One region of the Planococcus sp. VCh962 genome, then DNA from elsewhere that is predicted to be linked to it. Evidence: riboswitches for the same ligand, from Rfam matches in the RefSeq annotation. Region 1 holds a riboswitch; each other region holds the start of a gene.
The links. A riboswitch is a leader RNA that binds a small molecule or an ion and turns the genes downstream of it on or off. The one in region 1 is predicted to bind lysine.
Positions count from the first base shown of each region.

Region 2: another riboswitch for lysine. It lies ahead of AC3AQ9_RS11725 (transporter substrate-binding domain-containing protein); the one in region 1 lies ahead of dapA (4-hydroxy-tetrahydrodipicolinate synthase).
Region 3: another riboswitch for lysine. It lies ahead of AC3AQ9_RS06570 (aspartate kinase); the one in region 1 lies ahead of dapA (4-hydroxy-tetrahydrodipicolinate synthase).
Region 4: another riboswitch for lysine. It lies ahead of AC3AQ9_RS16145 (Na+/H+ antiporter NhaC family protein); the one in region 1 lies ahead of dapA (4-hydroxy-tetrahydrodipicolinate synthase).

Region 1 is NZ_JBYLHS010000002.1:637,376-641,574, reverse strand. Features, by position in the region: gene AC3AQ9_RS10505 (STAS domain-containing protein) at 1-682, shown strand, start outside; gene dapA (4-hydroxy-tetrahydrodipicolinate synthase) at 739-1,620, opposite strand; lysine riboswitch at 1,753-1,931, opposite strand; gene AC3AQ9_RS10495 (class I SAM-dependent methyltransferase) at 2,038-2,640, shown strand; gene ypfJ (KPN_02809 family neutral zinc metallopeptidase) at 2,708-3,556, shown strand; gene AC3AQ9_RS10485 (TraB/GumN family protein) at 3,693-4,199, shown strand, end outside.
Region 2 is NZ_JBYLHS010000003.1:97,513-101,711, reverse strand. Features, by position in the region: gene AC3AQ9_RS11730 (amino acid ABC transporter permease) at 1-543, opposite strand, end outside; gene AC3AQ9_RS11725 (transporter substrate-binding domain-containing protein) at 607-1,449, opposite strand; lysine riboswitch at 1,586-1,769, opposite strand; gene mnmH (tRNA 2-selenouridine(34) synthase MnmH) at 1,884-2,969, opposite strand; gene AC3AQ9_RS11715 (class I SAM-dependent methyltransferase) at 3,160-3,723, opposite strand; gene pgeF (peptidoglycan editing factor PgeF) at 4,102-4,199, shown strand, end outside.
Region 3 is NZ_JBYLHS010000001.1:1,294,991-1,299,189, reverse strand. Features, by position in the region: gene trxA (thioredoxin) at 57-371, shown strand; gene uvrC (excinuclease ABC subunit UvrC) at 422-2,218, shown strand; lysine riboswitch at 2,256-2,431, shown strand; gene AC3AQ9_RS06570 (aspartate kinase) at 2,565-3,779, shown strand; gene AC3AQ9_RS06565 (YslB family protein) at 4,023-4,199, opposite strand, start outside.
Region 4 is NZ_JBYLHS010000007.1:37,801-41,999, forward strand. Features, by position in the region: gene AC3AQ9_RS16140 (sodium-dependent transporter) at 1-864, opposite strand, end outside; gene AC3AQ9_RS16145 (Na+/H+ antiporter NhaC family protein) at 1,057-2,634, opposite strand; lysine riboswitch at 2,751-2,933, opposite strand; gene AC3AQ9_RS16150 (bifunctional metallophosphatase/5'-nucleotidase) at 3,004-4,199, opposite strand, start outside.

The DNA.
Region 1 (4,199 bases):
TATTGGACTTTTGGGGAAATCCATTCAAAATTTCCTGGATCCTGAAACAGTTTTCAATGAAATTTCACAGTGGGGAGATGCGACCGGGAACTATTTTCTAAAGGAAGGCATGTCACTTGCAGATGCATTGGCGGAAACATCGCTTTACCGAAGACATATCGGAAAAGTGATCAAGACCGAAGCCGTGCACGAGAAAATGCCGCTAGAGACCCTTTTTGGAACAATGGAATTTTTCCATTCTTTGCTGGACCATGCAGCACATTCGTACAGTTCAGCTTATATCAATTCTTATCAAAAGAATTTAGCCGATGCACGAAAAGAATTTCTCGAGTTGTCATCGCCGGTTGTGCCGGTGAATGACCAAATTGCAATCCTGCCGATTGTAGGTGCCATTGAAGTGGACCGGGCCCAGCATATTCTGGAGCAATCGCTGCTTGCGGCTGGCCGTTTGAAGGTTTCTACTCTCATTATCGATTTATCAGGCGTAATAAAAGTCGACTCGATGGTGGCGGAACAAATCATTAAGTTGACCGAATCACTGAAGCTTGTCGGCGTACAGGCGGTGTTGACCGGCATCCGGCCGGAAATTGCACAGACCATGATTCAGCTGGGCATCGATGTCAGCCAGCTGGCACTTGGCGGAAGTTTGAAGCAGGCCTTCAAGAGATTGACAGAAGTATAATCAAAGCATATAAAAAACCGCTGAGGCCATAGCTTCAGCGGTTTTGTCTTAATGGGTCAAGAATTTACAGTGCGGCCAGATAGAACCTTACGCAAGGTTAGAGTTTCTTGTTCGTTCAAAGGAATCATCGGCAGACGGACACCGCCAACTTGGACGCCTGAGAGGTTCAAAGCTGTTTTCACCGGCACCGGATTCGGGGCAGCGAACAATGCATTCATGACTGGCAGCAATTTGCGGTGTGCCGCTGCTGCCGCTGCATTGTTGCCGTTGCGGAAGTTCGAAATCATATCCCGCATCTCATTGCCGATGATGTGGGCTGCGACAGAAACAATGCCATTTCCGCCGATTGCGAGAATCGGCAAAGTTAAGCTGTCATCTCCACTATAAAGCGTGAAGGAATCGGGTGTGCGTTCAATAATTTCAGCGGCAGCATCCAGATTGCCGCTCGCTTCTTTGATGGACACGATATTGTCAATTGCCGATAGGCGGACGACTGTATCGACGGTCAAATTGACGACGCTGCGCCCTGGAATATTGTAAAGCATGATTGGCAGGCCGGTAGAGGATGCAATCGCTTCAAAATGCTGGAACATGCCTTCTTGTGAAGGTTTGTTGTAATACGGCGTAACGAGCATAATGCCATCTACTCCGATATCTTCTGCCTGCTTAGTCAAGGCGATGGATGCGCGTGTATTGTTCGATCCCGTTCCAGCGATGACAGGAATGCGGCCCTTCGCGGTTTCCACGACAAATTTAAAAAGTTTCACTTTTTCTTCTGATGATAAAGTCGGTGATTCTCCGGTCGTGCCGGCAACCACTACTCCGTCTGAACCGTTTGCGATCAAATGCTCCACTAAGTTTTTAGTTGCGGGAAAGTCGATTTCTCCATTTGCATCAAACGGAGTAACCATTGCTGTGATAATTTGGCCGAAATTCATAATACCACCCTTTTCTTGGTTTTTTGTCAAAAATCAGAGGTGATGGACCAGTCGCATATTAAAGAGAAACAAAAAAGCAGCAACGAGGGTCTCGTTGCTGCCGTAGAAACAATGTTTATCCACCGTTTCTTTGCGTCAGATAGCCCTCCATATAGTCACCTATATGACAGTCCTGCATTTATTAGATGCAGACCCAGCGGAGTCGACTATGAGTGTCTAACCGCTTCGGCAAATCCCCCTTTCCATAAACGTCATCGGAGCTCATACTCCTCGATTTATATACTGATGGTTTTTGCACCTCTATCCTCACTCCATAAAATCTGAAGCAAGAAAATATTGAATTAGCTTCACCTTACCAAACTCTTTGGCCGATTGCAAGAGCCGTAATTATTATTTTACCGTAAGGAGCAGATGACAATGAATGAACGCCAATACGATGAAATGTTGAATATCCGGACTTCCGAAAACCAGCAAGGCTTCCATGAATCTCTTCACCATAACCGTTATGAGCCGACGCCTTATGCCTTGCTGGAAATCCTTTTTAGCCATTACAGGCTGTCCAAGGAAGACCGGCTGGTCGACTACGGCTGCGGCAAAGGGCGGCTGAACTTTTACGTACACTCTTTATTCGGAGTGGAAACCGTGGGAGTCGAGATGGACGAAACCTTTTATAGGGAAGCACTCGATAACCGGACGGCTTACGGGAAAAAGCGGAAAAAAGCGAAAGGAAAAATTGAGTTTTGCTGCTGCCTTGCGCAAGATTATAAAGTGGATGCGAAAGACAACCGGTTCTATTTTTTTAATCCTTTTTCGGTTCAGATCTTTATGGCAGCCGTCAACAATATTTTGAAATCTGTAGAGCAGGTACAGCGTCCGGTAGATGTGATCCTATTTTTCCCATCGGAAGATTATATTGATTATTTGGAGCACCAGACTCTTTTTGAACTGTTTGAAGAGATCCCGTTGCCGGGAGCAGGCCGCAATTTTCGGGAACGCTTTTTAATCTACCGCCTCCAATAAGTTGGATTAGAGATCCAGTGGATTGGGGTATAGGCTTAAAAAGTGCAATTCGTGAGGAGCGATTTTTATGAAATGGAAAGGCAGGCAGGGCAGCAGAAACGTCGAGGACCGGCGCGGTTCGTCAGGCGGCAAGATGGTAGCGGGAGGCGGAATCGGGGGATTGCTCATCGTCCTGCTGGTGGCATTTCTTGGCGGGGATCCGGGAGTCCTTTTGAACGAACTCGGTACCGGCGCAGGCACGCAGTCAAGCGAACCTTATGTCGAAACCGAGCAGGAGCAGGAACTCGCTGATTTTGTCTCGGTTGTGCTGGCGGATACCGAAGCCGTATGGTCGGAAGTTTTTGCCGAGCAGGGCTTGGAATATGTTGAGCCGACGCTCGTGCTTTTTAATGGCAGCGTCGAGTCTGCCTGCGGTACAGCGGGAGCGGCAGTCGGGCCGTTTTATTGTCCAGGCGACCAGAAACTGTACATTGACTTAAGTTTTTACAATGAACTGCAGCAGCAATTCCAGGCACCGGGCGACTTTGCAATGGCATATGTCATTGCGCATGAAGTCGGGCACCATGTGCAGAACTTGCTTGGCGTCATGGAGCAGGTGCAGCCGCTCCGCAGCCAATTAAGCGAAGAAGACTATAATAAGCTGCAGGTAAGGCTGGAATTACAGGCTGATTACTATGCAGGCGTCTGGGCGCATCATGCTCAAGGCATGGACCTTTTGGAAGAAGGGGATCTGGAAGAAGCCTTGACGGCGGCAAGTGCGGTCGGGGATGACACCATCCAGAAACGGGCACGCGGTTATGCAGTGCCGGAAAGTTTTACGCACGGCACATCTGAACAGCGCAAGCGCTGGTTCTATAAAGGCTTCGATACGGGAACTATCCAAGGCGGCGATACGTTCAATGCAAAAAATCTTTGACACTTTTTCGCTGAAAAAAAACCGTGAAACGAAGAGTGTTGCATTGATATTTTCGGCATTGTGATTCATTATTGAAATAGACAGTCTTTTCGTGTAAATACGGAAAGAAATTAAGTTCAATGAAGGAAGAAAATTTATGCATGAAGATAATATTACACGCATACAACTCGACGGACGCGAATTGATTTTGATCGGCACGGCGCACGTTTCCCGCCAAAGTGCAGAACAGGTCAAACAAGTCATTGAAGCGGAACGGCCGGACTCAGTGTGCATTGAACTTGATGCGCAGCGGTACCAGTCGGTTACCGATAACAGCAAGTGGAAGGAAACCGATATTTTCAAAGTCATCAAAGAAAAGAAATCAAGTCTCCTGCTGATGAACCTGGCGATTTCATCTTTCCAGAACCGCATCGCTGATCAGTTCGGCATCAAGCCGGGGCAGGAAATGATTCAGGGGATTGAATCTGCCAAGGAAACCGGTGCTGAACTGGTACTGGCGGACCGCAATATCCAAGTGACGTTTTCACGGATTTGGAGCAATATCGGTTTTATGGGAAAAGCCCAGTTATTAACCTCTGTCATCTTCAGCATTTTCAGCAAAGAAACAATTTCTGAAGAAGATCTTGAAAAGATGAAATCGCAG
Region 2 (4,199 bases), on a different contig from region 1:
TACCCCGATAACGCTCAACACCGCTGTATCTTTGATATTAATGACGAACTGGTTGCCGGTTGCCGGCAAAATATTGCGGATTACCTGTGGCAAAACGACGTTGATCATGGTCTGGAAATGGTTCATCCCGATGGCCTGTGCCGCTTCGAATTGCCCTTTATCGACGGAAATGATGCCGCCCCGGACGATTTCCGCCATATAGGCCCCGGTATTGATCGAGACGATGAATACAGCTGCGGTAAAGACATCCATGTCAATGCCAAAAGCCAGTGCAGATCCATAGAAAATGACCATCGCCTGTACAATCATCGGTGTTCCCCGGAAAAATTCGATATAGGCTGAAAGGAGTCCATTGATTATTTTTAAGATAATTTTCTTTATGCCCCGCTCCGGCATCGGAAAGGTGTGGATAATGCCGATAATCAATCCGATTGCGGCCCCGATCAAGGTTCCGACTACTGAAATCCATAATGTCATCACTGCTCCGCGCAGGAACATCGGCCAGTTATTGGTAAGTATAGTGATAATCCAGTCAACGCTCATAATTTTCCTCCTAAAAATAAGTAAAACCGGCTGCATGCACATGCAGCCGGCACCACCTGATCATTATTGGGCAGCTGGTTGATTTTGGATTGCAACATCCATGATTTCCTGGCGCTCTTCTTCAGAAATGCCAGCCAATGTTTCATTGATTTGTTCAGCTAATTCACTGCCTTTTTCAAGTCCGACTGCAATTGCTGTATCCTCTGGAGAGGTTTCAAAGCCATCTTCAAATTCCACCATGGCAAAATTCTCATTTGCAGCAGAAGCACTTACCGCTTCCGGCCGTTCCGACACATAGCCATCGATAACGCCGGATTCAAGCGCTACCCGCATAGCAGGGAAACTCTCCATCGCAGTCTCTTTCGAAACGCCTTCGATTTGGTCAATAACCGAATAATGGAATGTGTTTAGCTGTGCAGTTATTCTAGCTCCTTTGAAATCTGAAAGTGAAGTTGCCCCTTCGTATTCGCCGCCTTTTTTAACTACCATAACCAACTCAGACGTATAGTAATGGTCTGTAAAGTCAATAGTTGCTTTGCGCTCTTCTGTTGGAGACATACCGGCAACGATTGCATCAATTTTGCCAGAAGTCAGGGCTGGCACCAGGCCATCCCATTCCGTTTTTACAATTTCCAATTCCTTGCCCATATCTTCAGCAATTCTTTTGGCAATCTCCACATCATAACCGCCTGCATATTCAGCATTTCCTGAAATTTTCACTGCACCGTTGGAGTCATCTCCCTGTGTCCAGTTAAACGGCGCATAAGCTGCTTCCATTCCCACTTTGAATGTCTCAGATTCTTCTGATGACCCGCCGCTGCCTGCCCCTTCGTTTGATCCGCATCCTGACAATAGCAACATCGTTGACAGAAACATGGTTGAAAATAACGTCAGTTTTTTCTTCATAACTAAACTCTCCCCTTTTGTTTTTTGGCACCTTGATGGCAATTGAATATACAAAAGGGCAACTCTGCACAAAAAGACCTGAGGTAGACTCAGATCGCACTATACATAGTTGCCCTAAATCCTCTTCTTCGTCCCTGGATGAGATAGCACTTCGCAATAAATCGGGAAATCCATTGCGACAGTCCTGCAGCTATTAACTGCAGACCCAGCATGCAATAGTGAGAGCTATTGCACACTTCGGCGACCTTTCCTTCTCCTTAGAATCATCATTTTCTCGAACTCCTCTAAGGACCGTTAAACGTCGCGCCTCTACCTCACTGCAAAAAGTGTGAGGTCATATTCAATTCATGTTTTTCATAGTCTACATTGATAAATTTTATCTGTCAATCCTATTTTTATGGATGGATTCATGCAAAAAGTTCAGTGCGCTTATTTTATCGATTGAATCTATTCATCTGCTCGCTCGTACTTGCTGTTTCCCTCATTTGGAAAGGGCGTGGGATACTTTCTTTTACGGCTTGAATGGCTTCTTCAATATTGCGGACCACCAAGAACTTTTTCTGAGAATCCGGGTATTGGAGTCCTGTATGCTTGTATCGTGAATCGTAATAATGCTCCAGCAGCAGCTGAATGGCCGAAGCAAAATCGCCTGTTTCCAAATCTGATTCAATTTGCTTGGCGATGGGCATATGAATCCGCGATTTAATCCGCTGAAATGCTTCCATGCATTCTATCTTGTATTCCGAAGGACGATAATCTTCCAAAATTTCTTTCACTCGTTCTTCCATTGGCATATCAATGAACAAATGGGTGCTCCGGTTTTTCAAATCGCTTAAAAATGGTGGAATCACTACTTTTCCGATGCGGTGGCTTTCCGCTTCAAACAACACATAAGAAAAGTTCCACAGTTTTCTCAGCTGATGAACAAGAAGCGAATCAAAGACTTTCTGGTTATGCGGCTCCATCCCAATCTGGCCAAAAATAGACCCTTTATGATTGGCCATCCCTTCAAAATCAATGACGGGATAACCTTCGCCCTGCAGCGCTTTTAATATTCTTGTTTTTCCTGCTCCGGTTAAGCCATTCAAGACAAATGCTTGAGAAGGGGTTTCCTTTTGCTCCAGCTCGGCGACTACCCATTTCCGGTAAGCACGGATACCTTCTTCAAGGCGATGGACATGGACATTCATCAAGCTCAACAGAGTCGCTGTCGTTTTGCTGCGCATGCCTCCGCGCCAGCAAAATACCACCTTATCCCCTTCAACTTCTTTGAATGCCCGCACAAATTCCGGCAATTTTGCTGAAATGATTTCCAGCCCGCGTTCTTTTGCGGCTTCTACACTGACTTGTTTGTAAAGCGTTCCGATTTCCGCCCGTTCTGCATCATCAAAAAAAGGAATATTGATGCTTCCCGGTATAGTGAAGTTTTTATATTCAGATGGCGACCGGACATCAATGAGCACCATTTCTTCGTTTTCGATGACCGGAATCAGCTCTTCTACCCTAATATTACTAAACATTCTTTCTCCCCCAAAAAGCCTTGAAGCGGCTCTATAGTATGTCTCAAATTCCTCAAGTTTTATTTACAAGTATACACCCATTGAATCCATATATAAGCTTTCATGGCTTGATCAAATTAGCTTCCGCTCTTTTTGAGGAAAAGAAAAAAGCAAGCCTGATGGAGCAGGCTTGCCTTTTAATATGATTGGATTATTTAGTTGCTTCATATACCCGCATAGGAGGAAGGTTGCGCAGGAAGAATTTACCTTGGGCATTGGAAAAATAGTCCTGCAGGTAAACCATCAAATGTTCATCTTTTTGGAAAAAGGTTTGGTAAGGCAGAAACTTCCCTCCCTGCCTTAATACATGGCTTGTTCTTTTCACGATGTTTTCCCTGGTTTCTTCGTCCATCAACGAGAACGGGATGCCCGAAATCACATAATCCACTTTTTCAATCCCGTGCTGGTTGACGATCTCATGTACATTTTCCGCACTGTCGTGATGAACTTTCAAGCGCGGGTCCCGGGTGTTTTCTTTTAAGTATTCAACAAAATTATCATTGAGTTCAATCGCAATGATCATGGAATCCGGGGTTATGCGCTCGAGCAGGTAATTTGTAAATACACCTGTAGCAGGCCCGTATTCGACAATCACCACTTTTTTGCTCAAATCCATCTTTTCACACACTTCCCGTACACCCATTTTTGAAGTTGGCGTAATGGAGGCGATGTTCCGGTCCTTGATAAAGTTCTTCACGTATTCTTTTGTACTCATTTTTCTGGCCCCCTGTCCTTGATTGGTTTAGCTGTAAGCAAACTATTCACACAGAACACAGTAAAAAAATAAGAAACCTTCAATAACATGTTTTAACTTTATCCCACTTTAACAGCAAGCCAAGCTCTGAGTATATGAACCAACACTCTGTGGGAAGCCCGCTGCTTGAATCCAGTTTTTCTTTATTCTAAGATGCTATCTGGAAGGTTATTTTTATCATATACTTCCGGAAAACATAGGTCAATCTATCCCTTAGGGTTCTACCCGCTTGATGGAACAGTTTCCCATTAGAGTTTGCCGGCTATTTTTCATGCCTTCTTTCCAATACATTCCTATACAACCCTAAAGCGGTATTATATATTAAAGGAAGGTGATGACATGAAAACAACAATGTACATAGACAATGAAAAATTTATTGCCGGGATGACCATGAAAGATGCAGCCCAATTTGAAATGAACAATATGGCTCTTCACGT
Region 3 (4,199 bases), on a different contig from region 1:
TAGTGCATGCTATAATCAATTCAGAGTTTGGTTATACTACTAAGGAGGAATTATTCATGGCAATTGTACACGGTACAGATCAGAACTTTTCACAAGAAATCTCAGAAGGTTTAGTATTGGTAGATTTTTGGGCTACTTGGTGCGGACCTTGTAAAATGATTGCTCCAGTTTTAGAAGAGTTGGATGCAGAAATGAACGATAAAGTGAAAATCGTTAAAGTGGATGTTGACGAAAACCAAGAAACAGCCGGCAAATATGGCATCATGTCAATTCCGACTCTTTTGTTGATGAAAGACGGAGAAACAGTTGACAAAGTGGTTGGTTTCAGACCAAAAGAAGCTTTAGCAGAATTGGTTAACCAACACGCATAATTCTAAACCGGGTCCAGCAATGGTGCCCGGTTTTTTAATAGGGTGAGACTATGGCAAACGAATTAATCCAACATAAATTAGCGATACTTCCAGACCAGCCTGGCTGTTATTTGATGAAAGACCGCCAAAATACGATTATCTATGTCGGCAAGGCGAAAGTGCTGAAAAACCGCGTGCGATCGTATTTCACGGGAAGCCATGACGCCAAAACACAGCGGCTGGTAGGAGAAATCGAGGATTTTGAATATATTGTGACCAGTTCGGAAAAAGAAGCATTGATTCTGGAACTGAACTTGATCAAAAAGCATGATCCGAAATACAATATCATGCTGAAGGACGACAAAACCTATCCTTATTTGAAAATCACAGGTGAGCGCCATCCGAAGCTCATCATCACACGGCAAGTGAAGCGGGACAAAGGCAAGTATTTCGGCCCTTATCCGAATGCCTATGCCGCCAGTGAAACAAAAAAACTGCTCGACCGCTTGTATCCATTGCGAAAATGCCATACAATGCCGGACCGTGCCTGTCTTTATTACCATATGGGGCAGTGTTTGGCGCCGTGCATCAAACCGGTGGAACAGGAAACCTACCAAGATATGATTGACGGCATCACAAAATTTTTGAACGGCGGATTCCGCGAAGTCAAAGAGCAATTGGTTGAAAAAATGTCGGAAGCTGCTGAGAACCTGGAATTTGAGCGAGCTAAAGAATATCGGGACCAGATTGTCCATATCGAAACGGTTATGGAAAAACAGAAAATGGCGATGAACGATTTTACCAACCGCGATGTTTTTGCCTATGCCATCGACAAAGGCTGGATGTGCGTACAGGTGTTTTTCGTGCGCCAAGGCAAGCTGATAGAGCGCGATGTCTCGCTGTTTCCGTTATATCGCGATCCGCAAGAAGAATTTATGACCTATCTCGGCCAATTTTACGAGCAGTCGCATCATATGAAACCCAATGAAATTCTTGTGCCGGAAGGGGCAGACGCGGATTTGATCCGGGAATGGCTCGATCTCCGTGTGCTGGTGCCTCAGCGCGGCAAGAAAAAGGATTTGGTGGAATTGGCGAAAAAAAACGCGGAAATTGCCATAAAAGAGAAATTCCAACTGCTTGAGCGCCAGGAAGAACGGACAGTAGGCGCCTGCATTGAATTGGGAGAGGCTATGAATATTGAGACACCGCTCCGGATTGAAGCATTTGATAACTCCCATATCCAAGGGGCAGATGCCGTTTCAGCAATGATCACGTTTATCGATGGCAAACCGTCGAAAAAAGATTACCGCAAATATAAAACCCGCAATGCCTCGAAACCGGATGATTACGCTGCGATGCGTGAAGTGATTCGGCGCCGCTACTCGCGTGTACTAAAAGATGGCCTTCCGCTTCCGGACTTGATCGTCATTGACGGAGGGAAAGGGCAGATGGAGTCGGCTCGAGAAATCTTGGAAGACGAACTTGGTTTATCGATACCGATTGCCGGCCTTGCAAAAGATGCCAAGCACCAAACATCGCAGCTTCTTTATGGCGATCCCGTTGAAGTAGTGCCGTTAAAACGGACGAGCGAAGCGTTTTACCTGCTGCAGCGCATCCAGGACGAAGTACACCGCTTTGTTATTACGTTCCACCGGCAATTGCGCGGGAAGAATTCCATTCAATCAGCACTCGATGACTTAGAAGGCGTAGGACCAAAGCGTAAGCAACAATTGTTAAAGCATTTTGGTTCTGTCAAAAAGATAAAAGAAGCGACAATCGAAGAACTGCGCCAGGCGGGCATGCCTGAGAACCTGGCCAAATCCATTCAGCAGCATTTTGCTCAGCAGGCATTGCCAAGCGAGCAATAACATGCTATCGTAAAAACATAATTAAATCACTTGGAAAAGTGATGATAGAGGCGCGAACGTCAATAGTATCTACTCAGAGATTTGCAGAATCTGTGAAGGGTAGAGAAAGGGGCGGTCGCCGAAGTGTGCGGGATTTTTGCAAACCCGTATGCTGGTCCGGCATTTAAGAAGTGCCGGGCTGTCAGAGTTAATCTCTGGAGGGCTATCTCACATGGACGTTTTTCGTATTCGTACATGATAAAAGAGGTAGCTTGCCGTAATTTCGGCGAGCTGCCTTTTTTTATTGCCAGGCACCCGGTGCCCGGCATGTTGAGAGCCACATCTTAAAAATGTGGGAGTGGATGAAATGAAGACGATCGTAATGAAATTTGGCGGAACATCTGTTGCAACACCGGAAAAAATTATTGCAGTGGCCAAACGGGCCATCCTTGAAAAAGAAAAAGGTTATCGTGTAGTTATTGTTGTCTCAGCCATGGGCAAAACGACAGATGCGCTGCTCCAACTGGCAGGGGAAATTTCTGCTGAACCGCCGAAAAGAGAAATGGATATGCTGTTGGCAACAGGTGAGCAAGTAACGATTTCTTTGCTTGCTATGGCATTCAAATCACTGGGGCATGAAGCATTGTCGTTCACTGGATGGCAAGCAGGCATTGAAACAGAATCCGTTCCGCGCAATGCCCGCATCGAAACCATCCATACAGAGCGCTTGGAAGGTGTGCTGAATAACGGCTACTTCTGTGTGGTTGCCGGATTTCAGGGAGTTGACCGGATTGGCAACATCACGACATTGGGCCGTGGCGGCTCCGACACGACTGCAGTCGCATTGGCAGCAGCACTAGGGGCCGATAAATGCGAGATTTATACCGACGTTGATGGTGTTTATACATCAGATCCACGATCTGTGACGGGTGCACGCAAACTCGAGCAAATTTCATATGATGAGATGCTCGAACTTGCCAACCTTGGTGCAGGTGTCCTGCATCCCCGTGCGGTCGAATTTGCGAAAAACAATAAAGTCCCGTTGTCGGTCAGAGCAAGCTATTCGGATGAACCGGGCACAATCATACAAGAGGTGATCACTGTGGAGAAAAATCTTATTGTCAGAGGCGTAGCATTTGAACCGAGAATTGCACGGGTGACCGTTTCCTATGAAAAACCATTCAATGGTTCATTGGCAAGCATTTTTACAAAACTGGCAGAAAACCATATCGATGTTGATATCATTGTACAAAGCATCACGGATGAATTTCCGCCGTCTGTGTCGTTTTCCATTAAACAAGACAGCTTGGAGGAAACGAAACGGGTGCTAAATGAATTTCAGCAAGATATCCGTTTCTCCAGCGCCAACTACGAAGTGGGCTTATCTAAAGTTTCGATTGTCGGATCCGGCATGGTTTCAAATCCCGGAGTTGCTGCACAAATGTTCGATATTCTCCGCTTGCACGAGATCCCAGTGAAAATGGTCAGCACTTCAGAAATAAAAATTTCGGTTGTAGTGCCGGAAGCGGCTATGGAAAAATCAGCGAACGCTTTGCACGATGCGTTCGGCTTATCGGAATAAAAATGCAAACGTATTCGAGTGTGCTAATCCACAAAATTTTCAAGTACAATTAAAAATCCATCACGCACCATGTGTATAAAAAGCCACAATAACCATCGGATGCCGACCATAAAAATATTCTATCCACGATGTATGTCAGATAAATGACAATTAATCAGATGTTTATAATGGGAAAATGAAATTATTATTGAACAATAAGAATAGGAAAACCCACTTCATAAAAATGAAGTGGGTTTTCAGCGGTTATGCTTTTTCACGGAGATCAGTTTTCAGCGTTATACGGATTACATTTCTTTTTAATTGAACTTCTTCATAAGCTTCAGTTAAAAAACCGTCGATTATTTGTTTTTGCTGTGCCAGAAATCCAGCTTCTAATTTAAAGCAGCGCTGTTCGAATTTAGAAGGAGACAATACGTACAC
Region 4 (4,199 bases), on a different contig from region 1:
TGCAACTCCCTGCTGGTTTGCCATAAAACCTAATGCAGCAAACACACCGATACCAGCTAGTAATTCAAAAGCTGAGTTCGCAAATCCGGTAATGAATGCATTATTCGTGATATCTGATTTCTTCGGCAAATAACTTGCATAAGTGATCATAATCGCGAAAGCAATTGAAAGACTAAAGAAAATATGCCCATAAGCCGCTACCCAGACGGTCGGATCCAATATGGCATCGAAATTAGGCTTAAAGAATGCATCAAGTCCAAGAGATGCTCCGTCAAGAGTGACAGCCCGTATTACTACAATAAGGAAAATGACCACTAAGGTCGGAATGAAAATCCGGTTCGCAAGCTCAATTCCTTTTTTAACTCCAGCAAATAGAATGCCAAGTGTTATCACCCAGACAATTGCCAGTGGAATAAGTACTCCCCATACAATTCCGCCGGTCTGGCCAGGTGTAACAGTTAATTGAAGAAAGTTATTAAATAAGAAACCTTCTGTATCTTCTCCCCATGCCTGGTTGAATGAGAAAATTGTGTAACGCATAGCCCAGGCGATAATAACCGCGTAATAGGTGGAAATGACAAATGAGACAAAGATTGCCCACCATCCCATCCATTCCAGTTTTTTTCCGCTCATTCTAAAGAATGATAGTGGAGCCGATCCACGGTATTTGTGGCCGATGGTGAATTCCATGATTAAAATAGGTATCCCTGCCGTCAGCAGAGCGAATAAGTACGGTATAAAGAATGCTCCTCCACCATTTTCATAGGCCACATACGGAAAACGCCAAATATTTCCCAGACCTACAGCCGATCCCACAGCCGCCATAATAAAACCGGCGCGCGTACCCCATTGCGAACGTTCCATTTTCCTTCCTCCTTGTTTTCTTCCATTCTCTTTCCAGAAAAATAGGAAGTTTGTATATTTTCAGATTATTTACTAATCTAAAAATAGTATAACGAGGGGGCAGTTCAAAGTAAAGATAATTTCTTAAAGTTTTTATAAAAAACTATTTCTACAATAATAAAAAAGCAGAGAACTAGTTCTCTGCTTTTTTTATCATAGCATTTTAGCGCGTTTTTCTAGTATGGTGGTTCTTCGAGACCATACAGTGAATAATATCAAGAGAATAACGATTACTGTACCTAAGGAGAAAATCAGCGATCCAGTAAAGCCTATGATGATATACCCGATAGAAGCAATGAAAGCCGCTGTCAAAGCATAAGGAAGCTGTGTCAGTACATGATCCATATGATTGCTCCCTGCCCCTGTTGAAGAGAGGATGGTTGTATCTGAAATCGGTGAACAATGGTCACCAAATACCGCACCGGCCAGAACCGCAGACAATGCCGGCAATAAGAGTTCAGGTGCAGCTTGGGCCATGATATTCCCAGCAATCGGTAAAAGAATGCCAAATGAACCCCATGAAGTGCCTGTTGAGAACGCCATAATCCCTGCCAGCACAAACAATAGAACCGGCAGAATTTCTATTGGAACATTGTTCTCAGTAACAATTTCAGAAAGGAAAATCCCTGTTTCGAGCGCTCCAATCAGATAACTTAATGACCATGCAAAAATCAGGATGAAGACGGCTCCTGCCATGGATTTAACTCCGGCAACAATCCCTTTTCCAATCCAAGTCGCACTCGCTGTTTCATTACGTTTCATTTGAAGTACATAAAGAATAATTGAAGTAAGGGCTCCTAGTAGCCCACCTATCATCAGTGAGGCTGGTACATCTGTGTTTTCAAAAATCAGCCAAATATCAGCGACCTGGCCGGCATTTTGGTATCCTGTCCAAACCATCGCACCGATTGTTCCAGCAACTAATAATAGAATCGGCAAAAGCAGATCACGGACACGTCCATGTGAATGTGACGGAAATTCTTCTTTCATTTCACCAGGTATCACTTTGTTTGGATTAAACAATTGACCGTCAACGATTGCCAGGGTCTCATGTTTTTTCATGGCTCCAAAGTCCACATCCCGTATCGCCACAAAAAAGACGATAGCCAAAGTGGCAATGGCGTAGAAGTTCATCGGCGCCATCCAGACAAAGGCTTCCAAAGCTGAGGACTGGACATAGGTCTGTTCAGCCAAAATAGTTGCTATGATACCGATAATCGCTGCTCCCCAGCTGGATACCGGTGAAATTACACAAACTGGAGCAGCAGTCGAATCGATGAAATATGCAAGTTTCGCGCGTGAAATTTTGTAGCGATCGGTAATCGGTTTAGCCACTTGTCCAACAGCCAAAGCGTTAAAATAATCATCGATAAAAATGACCATTCCGAGAATCACCGTAAGGACTTTTGCGCCTCTTCTCGATTTGATACGCTTGGATGCCCATTCAGCGAAAGCAAGGCTCCCTCCTGATAAGCTGACAAATGCAGTAATAATGCCCAATAAGAATAGGAACAAAATAATGAAAACATTATAGGCATTAAAGCCTTCGTCCCAAAAAGTGATGGCAAATGAGTTAAACAATTCCCGCAGAGCTTCCAGTGGGGCGAACGAAGTCAAGATGAGCGCTCCTGCAACGATTCCTGCCCCAAGTGACAGCAGTACACGGCGGGTCAGCAACACCATGACAATCGCAATGATTGGCGGTAAAATCGAAAAAATTGTATTTTCCATGGAAAAGATCCCTCCTGTTTTTATTAGGATGGAAGAGAAAGAAAGAAAAAAAGCTGACCGCGTCCAAATGGATACAGTCAGCTTTCTACAATTCGTCTGTGCTTCAAAACATCAAACAACCCTGTAGCTCTTCGTCTATGATTCAACACAAACGACAGTGGCATTCTTATTCAGAATACCCCCAGCTCTTTTTTCAGTGACAGCAAAAAAAGAACTTCGGCAAAACTTCCTTTTGGATGTGTTCAACGTTGTCACACTCGCACATCGGACTTATAAGTTTTGCAGCCTCTACCCATCAATTTTTAATTCTTAGTAAGCATAGCCCAATCTTATTACAAAATCAAATGTATGTTAACTTTGAATTTTCTTTCATTTCAAGGCTTTGCTGCGAAAATATTGGCTAAAGACATCCCGCAGAAATTCAGGCATAAAGTACTTTTTCGGAGCTCGTTTCAAGGAAGGGAAAAAGTAGCCGAAAGTGAACATATCCAAAGTAACCAGCTGGAAAACTTCTTCATGCCCTGCAATCTTTCCGCCAACAAGCAATTGGTGGTTTTTCATTTCCAAATTGATGCGGATGATATTGCCGAAGACCGCACCGCGAAATCCCATGCCTTTCAATTCGATATTGGGCCATTCCGCATTTAGCGACTGCTGGTAGATTTCTTTCAGTTCAGCGCCTGTCAGACTGATGAGACAAGGATTAATTGGATGAGGAAGCATTTTATGAAAATCATATCGGGTCGTTTCCCCTACAGGCATATCTTCCATAAATAATCCGGCATTGAATAAGGCACAATCAGCTCCTGAGAATTCGAGCAATGCTTCTCCGAACAATTTAGCCAGCTGGGAATCTTTGAACCATTCCGCTTTCAGTTCATCTTCATTAAAAAAGACCAACTCATTCAATTGCTCTTTCCCTTGCTCAATCAACGCATCATTAAAGTCTTCGTCCGATCCGCGAAGTGAGGCCGTTTCAATTAACTCAGCTTTTTTCTCTTGTATGGCCGGTTCAATTGTTACATGGCCGATATACATGCCGAATTTGCCGGCAGCACCGAGCAATGTGTCGCCAATCAGTTTTCCTTCGTGGAAAATATGGTGGGTATGGGCTCCCAGAATCACATCGATTTCCGGGCATAATTCCGCCAAATACTCGTCTTCTTTCACACCTAGATGAGAAAGGCAGACGATAAGGTCCGCTTCATCTTTAATGGCTTCAACGGCCTCTATAATGGCATCTTTGGCATCGGTGATTACCCATCCGAGCCGTTTGTAGAAAGGTGTAAACTCAGCCGTTGCACCGACCAGCCCAATTGTCAATCCAGCCTTGGTTTTCAGCAGCCGGTAAGGTTTTGCCCAGTCCGGTCGTTGGCCATCCGGTTCGTATAGATTGGCCACAATCACATCGAAATCCGCCTGCACATACAATTCTTCCAATTCTTCTTTTGACAGGGTTATACCTTCATTATTGCCTATGGTGACGGCATCGTACTCAGCATCGTTCAATAATTCTACGTTGCCTTTTCCGGAAGTCCCTTCAGTGTATGGATGAGACCGGTCCA